DNA from 3 places in the Paenibacillus sp. BIHB 4019 genome. Region 1 is predicted to be linked to each of the others. Evidence: riboswitches for the same ligand, from Rfam matches in the RefSeq annotation. Region 1 holds a riboswitch; each other region holds the start of a gene.
What was found. Region 1 has a riboswitch for cyclic di-AMP ahead of BBD42_RS08870 (resuscitation-promoting factor). Riboswitches for the same ligand answer to the same signal wherever they lie in the genome.
Positions count from the first base shown of each region.

Region 2: linked by a shared signal. The riboswitch ahead of BBD42_RS08085 (C40 family peptidase) and the one ahead of BBD42_RS08870 (resuscitation-promoting factor) in region 1 are both predicted to bind cyclic di-AMP.
Region 3: linked by a shared signal. The riboswitch ahead of BBD42_RS18300 (hypothetical protein) and the one ahead of BBD42_RS08870 (resuscitation-promoting factor) in region 1 are both predicted to bind cyclic di-AMP.

Region 1 is NZ_CP016808.1:2,100,862-2,104,070, reverse strand. Features, by position in the region: gene BBD42_RS08880 (HD domain-containing protein) at 1-214, shown strand, start outside; gene BBD42_RS08875 (TatD family hydrolase) at 331-1,104, shown strand; cyclic di-AMP (ydaO/yuaA leader) riboswitch at 1,289-1,495, shown strand; gene BBD42_RS08870 (resuscitation-promoting factor) at 1,741-2,886, shown strand; gene rnmV (ribonuclease M5) at 3,128-3,209, shown strand, end outside.
Region 2 is NZ_CP016808.1:1,912,129-1,915,337, reverse strand. Features, by position in the region: gene BBD42_RS08090 (cryptochrome/photolyase family protein) at 1-948, opposite strand, end outside; gene BBD42_RS08085 (C40 family peptidase) at 1,083-1,553, opposite strand; cyclic di-AMP (ydaO/yuaA leader) riboswitch at 1,555-1,726, opposite strand; gene BBD42_RS08080 (hypothetical protein) at 2,157-2,972, opposite strand; gene BBD42_RS08075 (M1 family metallopeptidase) at 2,988-3,209, opposite strand, start outside.
Region 3 is NZ_CP016808.1:4,210,619-4,213,827, reverse strand. Features, by position in the region: gene BBD42_RS18305 (arsenic transporter) at 108-1,472, shown strand; cyclic di-AMP (ydaO/yuaA leader) riboswitch at 1,686-1,851, shown strand; gene BBD42_RS18300 (hypothetical protein) at 1,856-2,275, shown strand; gene BBD42_RS18295 (beta-mannosidase) at 2,468-3,209, opposite strand, start outside.

The DNA of each region.
Region 1 (3,209 bases):
GCCTGATACGAAAAAAGGCGGAAAAGAAGAAAAGACGCCGATTTTGTTAATGGACAGCTACGAGACTGTCAGTGAAATTTCCACGAAATCTGACATCATTCGTTCCATTACTGGACTTCATCAGGGCCAGTCCCATTTGTATTATCCGGAAGAGAAGCTGCGCGCTGCCGCTGATCAATTAAGCGATAAAGTACGAATGTTATTTAAAATATAGGAAAGTATATGATTTTGCCATACTTTCTCTATATTTCTCGGACTGAAACGCGCCGCCAAAGGACGGCTTTCGACCGTTTCACCTTAGACTATAATATAGAAGGAGCTTGCTCAATTATGATTTCTTTATTCGACACGCACACACATTTGGACTCCCCGCATTTTGACGAAGACCGCGAAGCTGTTATCGAAAGAGCGCGTGCGGCAGGGGTGGATTTAATGGTTAATATTGGTTTCAATCGGGAAACGATTCCAACAACACTTGCGCTGGCAGAAAAATATGATTTTATCTATGCAGCAGTTGGCTGGCACCCCGTTGACAGCATCGACATGCTGCCGGAGGATCTGGGATGGATTGAAGAGCTTTGCTCTAATCCTAAAGTGGTAGCTATTGGGGAAATCGGACTAGATTACCACTGGGATACGTCTCCTAAAGATGTCCAGCACCGCGTATTTCGCGAGCAAATTCGCTTAGCCAAGAAGCTGAAAAAACCAATTATTATTCATAACCGCGATGCCCATGAAGATATTGTCAAGCTGCTGAAGGAGGAAAATGCTTCTGAGGTCGGAGGCATTATGCATTGTTTTTCCGGCAGTCCAGAAACGGCTCAAAAATGCCTCGATATGAACTTCTATATATCGTTCGGGGGACCGCTTACATTCAAAAATGCAAGGGTGCCAAAAGAGGTGCTTGCGATGGTTCCGAGTGACCGAATTTTGATCGAAACGGATGCCCCATATTTGACCCCTCATCCATTCCGAGGGAAACGAAATGAGACGTCTTATGTATCGCTCGTTGCGGAAGCGGCAGCAGAAATATTAGGAAAATCGGTAGCCGAAATCGCCAATTTGACGACCGAAAACGGTAAAAAATGTTTCGGAATTGTGTAAAAACGGCTTTAAAAACGAGAATAAGTGACCTTTCCGGCGATAAAACTAATTTTTCATGCTGAAATAGACTCTCTTTTCCGTAAATATCCTAAAATTTCGCTTAAATCGGTTTTTATCTGATCTTTACAATTAGGCTCAGATGAAGGTATGATTCATTTCAGAGCTTTAAATTTTTGTATTGGATTTCCAGTTTGCGCTTAATCTTCGAACTTTGGAGAGCGGGGGAACCAGGCACGATGCTGTGAGGAATTTGCGGATCACATTGCACGCGCATTGAATTTCTTCTAGGGGTGAATTTGGCGGGGATTGCCATGAGCATTCTTCCGACGATAGGGCAGCTCTCTTGCCCGAACCCGACAGCTAACCTCGTAAGCGTTTATAGAGAGTGATCAACCTCGTGCATCCACCATTCCTGAATAGTCTATTTTGACGTTCCCGGGAAGCCACGATACAGATCCTCTGTCGACGGGCTTTCTTTTTATTTTTGAATATTGGGTAAACCGTCGTCATAGGGTAAATCTAGGAGGTTGCAGAGGAAATATACTGGAGCGTGCTAGAAGCACGCCAATATACTATAGTCGCGTCAATGGTATCATGCGTAATTCGACGGCGGGGCTATGAAGGAGGACCGATGAAGTGGGCATTATTCAAGCAAGTGAGACCCATGGGAAACGATCATCCAGCATGTCTTTCGCATTGCGATGGAAGCGTGAAAACTTGCGTTTGATTCTTTTGAGTACTACGATCTCAATCGCTATGACTTTCATGTTTTTGGTGTTGTTGTACGGATCGGCTGACAAAAGCGTATCCGTAGTAGTGAATGGACAAGAAACTGTTGTTTCAACGAAACAATGGGTCCTGCAACGCCTACTGGATGAACAAGCTATTACAATTGGCCCGCATGACGAGGTGTCTGTACCTCTGAATACGGCAGTAAAGGATGGGGACCGCTTTGAAATTAAGCATGCGGTACCGCTACTTGTAAAAGCTGATGGCAAAACATCAACGGTGTACACGACAGAGAAAACCGTGCAGGCAGCGATAAAGAAATTAAATATTCCTGTTGAAGATGATGATAAAGTATTACCTTCGCTTGGCTCGGGCGTCAGCGCGGATATGACCGTAACAGTCATTCGCGTCGATACGAAGCTAGGCAAGTCGTCCAGCACAACGCCGTTCACCATTGTGAAGAAGGAAGATCCGAACCTGGAAGTAGGCAAGGAGAAGGTTGTGCAGACGGGCAAAGAAGGCGTCGTAACGATCAAAATTGAGAAGCAGTTTGAAGATGGTGTACTTGTTTCCAAGAAAGTGGTAGACAAGGTAGTCGAAACGGTTGCGGTCAATCAGGTCGTTGCAGTCGGTACGAAAAAGCCGGAGCCTAAAGTTACTGTGCTGTCGACAGCGACAACCAGCAACAATGTAACGGTAGACGGCACAACGCTCACATCCAAAAAAGTGCTCAGCAACGTCACCCTGACGGCTTATTCAGCTGGCTTAGCTTCTACGGGCAAGAGCGAAGGACATCCTGACTACGGAATTACGGCATCTGGCGCTAAAGTATCGGAAGGACGGACAATTGCCGTTGACCCGGATATCATTCCACTCGGTTGGTGGGTGTATATCGAGGGCATTGGTTTCCGCCGTGCTGAAGATACCGGAAGTGCGATCAAGGGCAATAAGATCGATGTTTATTTTGACAGTGAAAAGCAAGCGAATAAATTTGGTAAGAAAAAAGGATTTACCGTTTATGTGATTGGTCCTAACAAGCCATCGCTTAGCTAATTAGTAGCAGTTCTTTATGGATTGTGCTCTAGTTTATCGCAATCATAAGCTAAATATGACTGGATGCGGAAGAGGCCTTGCCTCTTCTTTTTGTTTGCGTCAGATTCGCTTGAATGGCTAATTGGGGTTATAATAAAACAGACGCAAATGAGCGGGTTGTTGTTGCAGCAATCGCCCATTTTTTATGGAATTTATGAAATATGAGCTTGATAAGTTTCCCTTTGTGAAAGGATTGTTCGATGTGATCAAGGAAATGATTGTAGTAGAAGGCAAAGAGGATACGGTAGCGATTAAGCGGGCTGTTGAAGCCGATACGATTGAGA
Region 2 (3,209 bases), 190 kb from region 1:
GCTCAGCGCAGATAAATCAAACTTCTGCTCATAGCGGTAGAAGTCCTCATTGTATTTTCCTTGATATAGAAAAAAATCCCGCCAAGCCAGCTGTCTAATCCACGCCTCGGCTCCAAACTGCTGCTGCGCCGCTTCGTAGGCTTGCCGTGCTGACAGCGCTCCCGTATTCAAATAACGCGCCAAATGGCTCGTCTGGCCGACTGCAAACTGATCGCGGCTGTCAGCATAGCCAGCCAGGCGGCGATTTAGAAACTGCTCCAGCGCGTCGGCTGCATGAAGCGTTTCTAAGGCAGCTGGATTGCCCGCCTCATGCGATTGCCCGCGTTGTATATTGTCAGCTAATTGCAGAAGGGCAGGTGCTGCCGAATGCTCCCGCGGCAGACTGAAGCGCTCTGCCATGCTGGCATCTATATTTTTCAGCGTATTAAGCTGCTGCAGTGTTGTCTCGCCCGCAGGGGAATAGTGGCTCTGCATAAAGGATTGCCACATGCGGTAAAACGGCGTAAATACCTTGTAAGGCTCACTGCGCCGGGAAAATGTATGGAGCTCCTCCAAATCGGCCAGCGGCGCATCTTCGAGCGGCATCCAGCGGCGTCCCGCTGCGCGTACAACCTGCTGTATAGCGTGGTCGCGTGCCCTTGCATAAGGCGTATAGTCCATGTGGACGACGACTTCTTCAATGGGATGTGCTTGCAGCAGCGCATCGGTAATAGCAGCGGGATCACCGTAAAGCACATGCAGCTGCTCGCCTGCCGCCTTGTATTGTTCCAATAGGGAGGCGGCCTGTGTCAGGAAGGTCCGGCCGCTGTGGCAAGAGAGCCGGTCGCCGTCCGCCAGAGCCGGATCTATAATGAGCAGATGAAAGCCGCGCTGCCCAGAGCGGCGCAAATAATCAAAACTGCGCAAATCGTTTGAACGCAGGTCTTTGCGGTGAATATATACATACATGGAAACGAGCCCCCTTGTGTCCGTGCCAGAAAACAGCAAAGCCGCAAGCGATTTGTCCGAAGACAAACAACTGCGGCTTTGCTGATTGAGACAGCAGCTTTTCGTTATGTAAGCGAAAAAAGCGTGGTCTGGCTCTATTGCTCGCTTGCGTACTTGTCGTAAGCGTCTTGGCTCATAACGCGTGTAGCTGATACGTAACGATCAGCATAATAAGACTCGCTAAGTTTGCTAATAATAACGCCTCTGCTCGAGGAAGCATGTGCAAACTTTCCATCGCCTACGTAAATACCAACGTGGGAGATGCCTTTGCCGCTCGTGTTGAAGAATACGAGATCGCCAGCGATCAGGTCACTCTTCTTCACTTCACTGCCATCGTTCGATTGAGCTTGGGAAGTACGGGAAAGATCGATGCCCATTTTGTCGAAAACATACTTCGTAAAACCGGAGCAGTCGAAGCCTTTCGTAGTTGTTCCGCCGCTTTGGTACGGTGTGCCGATCAGATCAGCGATAACACCATCCATCTTCGAACTCGCGAACACGCTGCCTGCTTGGAAAGCAAGCATTAATACAAGACCAACGAGTAGTGCAGTAACCTTCTTCAAAATTTGAAACTCCTTCCGGTGCCGACGAGGTTAGCTGTGGGGTTCGGTTGTGAAGGTTCCCTATGATTTCCAAGACACTTGAATCAAGCCGTCCAAGCATCGAAATCAATTCACCCAAAGTGGTTCCCCCGTATTTCTATACCTTTGCGGTATAAAAAATTAGGCTGGTTTAATTTTGCTCTGCGCTAATAATTCGGTTTTTTCATGTGATTTCCTTCTATATGAATGAATTTCTAATAATTCTCATGTAACCTTTTGGCTCAATTTTGCGTTAAAACAAGTTTCTTGCCTAATAAATGTTCGTTCTATCGCCGTTCTTGGGCAAAAAAACATTTTGTCAGTTTATATGATAAATAGGCAGCCAATATGCTAAGAATCGTGTAAATAGGCAAGAATTATAGCGTAAAATGAAGATTTAGAGAGTTTGTGCTAGGTCGGCATATAGGCTGGGAAGTAAATGGAGGCTTTGCCTGCAGGTCCAGGATAACGGCAAAAAACCGATTGCGGCCTTCTGGCCGCAATCGGTTTTTTTTATGAGAAGGACTTTAGAAAAATGAGAATACTAAATGAGAATTAGGTAGGGCTGCCCTCATTTTTCTAAGGGTCTCAGCTCTGCTTGGATTGCAGGCAATCGTATTGGGCAGCGAGCGTCCATACTTTTAACAAGGTGCGCAGCAGATGATAGGCTTGATGCATGATGAGTGCCAGCATGCCTGCCCAAGCATAGGAAAGCCCAGACACACAGAGCGAAGCGGCAATAGCCAGCAGCCACATCAGCAGAGAGATGCCGGCATAAGGGAAAAGATTTCGGAGCGCATGGCCAAGCCAGCGCAAGGAGCCCGTGCCGGAGGCGGCGCCGAACTGCATAGCGAGCAGCAGCAGGTGAACGAGGAAGCTCCATAGCAGCCAGCCGCCAAAGCCCGGCAGCGTGCCTTGCAGCAGCTCGCCTAGCGAATGGCCCTCCATAAGCAGCTTGAAGGCGCGAGGCAGCAGGAACCAGCCGGGTGCGAAAATAAGCAGCGTGCGCAGCCAATAGAGCAGCGTCACGGGCTTCCAAGCTTTGCGAATGCCTTGAAGAAACTGCGTTTCGCCTATTTCGCCCATATGATGCAGCGAGTAGAGCAGCCCCGCATTGAACAGCGGCGTCAGCAGCATGCGGGCGGCGAACAAGCCGCCCAGAAGCCACAAATAAGGATTGATCAAATCCGTCTTCGTCAATTGAAACTGGGCCTCGCTGAAGAACAGCGACACGGCCGAGTCAGACGGATGCTGGAGCGGAAAGCGCCGCAGCAGCGGCAGTACAGTCATATCAACAAAACGGTAAAGGAAAAGTCCCCATAATAGCTGGTAAAGGAATAACAGAATGACGATATAGAAATGGCGGATAGCGAGCCGCCAGCCTTGCTTCATATGCTGCTTCATTTTTCAACCTCCTCTCTACCAGCCTACGGATCCGAGCAAGCCTTCAATGAGCTTCGTCAAACCGAGGCTCCATCGAATGCGCGACTGCTCGGGCACTTCTGCGCGCATAAAATTGTTAATATGCTTGTTGTCCAGCACATTGCTGTTTTTCGGGTCAACCGCCACCCAGGCAAGCGGAGCAGCATGCACAACCTTATACTGGATATGCGACTCGGCGGCATCCCATGTTTTCGAAAT
Region 3 (3,209 bases), 2.1 Mb from region 1:
ATGACAGCATTAGCATAGAAAACGCTCAGCATACTGCCGCTGCCGCAAACGAATAACCCTTTCCCGCTTCACTATGAATTTAATCAAGAATTCGAGGTGATTACCATTTGATCTCGCTACCTTCCATGATCGTGTCCCTGTTTGCTTTCCTCTTCACTATCTTGCTCATTTTGTGGCGTCCCAGAGGGCTGAATGAAGCCATTCCTGCTACGTTTGGCGCCATACTCGTCCTACTGAGCGGCGTCGTCTCGTTGTCCGACCTAGCGCATATTAGCGCCACTGTAAGCGGAGCCGCCATCACTATTATGGCGACGATCGTCATGGCTATCGTGCTAGAAAGCTTCGGCTTTTTCATCTGGGCAGCCGAAGGGCTTGCTATTCGGGCACGAGGCTCAGGACTTAGGTTGTTCTGGTATGTAAACCTGATGTGTTTTCTGATGACGCTATTTTTCAACAATGACGGCAGCATTCTTATCACAACCCCGATTTTGCTCATTATGCTGCATCACATGGGACTGAAAAACCACCAAAAAATCCCATATCTTCTCTCAGGAGCATTAATCGCTACCGCCTCCAGCGCTCCCATCGGAGTCAGCAATATTGTAAATCTGATTGCGCTGAAAATTGTCGGCATGGATTTGTACATGCATACCGTCATGATGTTTATCCCCGCTACACTTGGTCTGCTGCTGCTCACCTTGCTGCTGTTCCTCTACTTTTACCATCAGCTTCCCCGGGAAGTACCCCGTGCGATCTCAATCGTCCCTATTCACTCTGGCTACCATCCTTTACTTACTCCTGCCGGAAGCAAGCCTGCGCAGCCCAAATACAGCAGCCGCTTTATGAAATCGATTCTGCTTTTCGTCTTCTCCGTTCGGCTCAGCTTATTTGCTGCATCCTATTTGCACATCCCCGTTGAGTGGGTCGCTGTTTTCGGCTCCTTGCTGCTCCTTTGTTGGCGCTGGATTTACCTGAAAATGCCGCCGAACGACATTTTGCGTAAAATCCCCTGGCATATACTCATATTCGCCTTCGCCATGTATATCATTATTTATGGCCTGCACAACATTGGCTTGACGCAAGGACTCGTTCAGGTGTTCGAGCCGCTCGTTACTGGCAGCCTGATGAATGCAAGCATTTTAATCGGAGGGCTCGTCTCCGCCATGTCGACACTCGTCAACAATCATCCCGCGCTCATGATCGGCACGATCACGCTCACTGAAATGAACCTCGACCCGCTTACCCTCAAAATCGCCTACCTCGCCAGCGTCATTGGGAGCGATATTGGCTCACTCATTTTACCGATAGGCACGCTAGCCTCACTCATTTGGATGAATCTCGTGCAGAAATCCAAAGTAAAAATCAGTTGGATGGATTATGTCAAAGTAACGCTTGTCATCATTCCGCCAGTGCTGCTGTTTACCCTCACTCTTCTTGCTCTATGGGTTGGCTGGATTTTCCCTATGCACTAGCTTATGACAACTTATACATGAGCGGTCAGACTGCAAATAGGTGTTTTCTTATAAACCCGCAGCTATTTTTATGGCAAACGGGCGCTGCCGCCAATTGACGGCAGCGCCCGTTTGCCTATTAGGCAGCAGCACTATTTATTTTATTTACTACTAAAAGGTTTACAATTGAGGAATAACGGTTTAATATATATCCCTAGCCGAATTCTAGCACTCTAATATTAATCGCTTAATTTTTCAATTGAAAAAGCGGGGGAACCAACAACGTGGTTGAAGCGAAAGCTTGAATCGCAAGGGGTGAATCCGGTGCATTGCGCACTGGTAGGGCAGCTCACTGGCCCGAATCCGACAGCTAACTCCGTAAGCGAACGTGAGGAGAGATGAAAATGATTGTCCTTCATGCGCCGGACGCTCCGCCTAAGGCGAAGCACGCAATGAAGCTTACGGTCAAACGCATTGAGCTGTTTGTCATTCCAGCACTCAATGTAGACGACGCCGGAAACCGTGCCTGCTTGCGGGTAACGACGGACAAAGGCATTGGCTTTGGCGAAACATTTGTCGACGAGATGGAGCGCCCTAACGATTGGGGCCTGTGGTGCAGCGCGCTGAGCAGCTTTATCGGCACCTTGTCTATTACAGGACGATCGCTTCGGAGCGAGCAAGCCGATCATCACAGTGTGTACAACCTATTCGATCATGCGATTCATCATCTCAAAAGCTGGACCGCAGAAATTGAACCGGACGACAACGCTTCTGAGGAACCTATTTTACTTAGCCGCTCCTTATTCTACCTTTCTATTTTTTAGCCTATTTTGGATCGCCATAATGCAAAAGAACCTTCCCCCGCCATGTTTCAGCTGGCAGGGAAGGTTCTTTTTTTTCTATTGGCTGCTTATTCTTTCAAGGTGAAACGGCTTTCGCCGTCCTCTGGCGGCGCGGCACGTTTCAGTCCGAGAAATATAGAGAAAGGATGGGAAAATCATATCCTTTCCTATATTTTAAATAAAATCGGTCATTGAATGGACAGTCAGCTCGCCCGGCGACGCAGCGTTGAAAGCCTGACCCCCTTGCGGATTTCGCGCATAAAACGTAATCGTACGCGGTTCGTTCGGCAGCAGATCGAAATAGTTGTCGCTGAAAATACCTTCGATCGATGCGGAAAGCCGAACCTGCTTGGCCAGCGTATCCGTCTCCAGTACATAAGCGGTGCCCCCGCTGCCTTGAACCTTGCTGATCTTTATGGCCGGAGCCGCAAGCTCAAGCTCATTCATCGGCTTGAAATAATGCTCCTTCTCCTCTACGAGCAGTCCGCCCTGCTTTAGCTTCGCCACAAGAACGACCTCGCCTGGCTGAATGCCCTCGGAAAGCAGCGCTTCCAGCTCTAAGGAGCAGGCGATATGGCCGTTGTTTGGCTGAAGCGATACCGGAACGGCAAACTGCTTCAGCACCTTGCCCGCGAATGAACGCAGCTCAAGCGCAAGCTCGCCGATGAAAGGCTCATTTTGATCTGACAATACATAACAATCGACACGGCCGCTGCTCGCGCAGTCAAACGACAGCATGATGTCGCGGAAGCTGCGTGCCGCATAATATTGCAGTGCTTTCCAGCGCCCGTAATAGTCCATTCCCGCCCATGAGGCGACAGGCCAGCAATCGTTCATTTGCCAATACAGGGACCCCATGCAAAATGGCTTTTTCCGCCGATGGGCCTCAATCGCTGTCTTCATCGCCTCCGCCTGC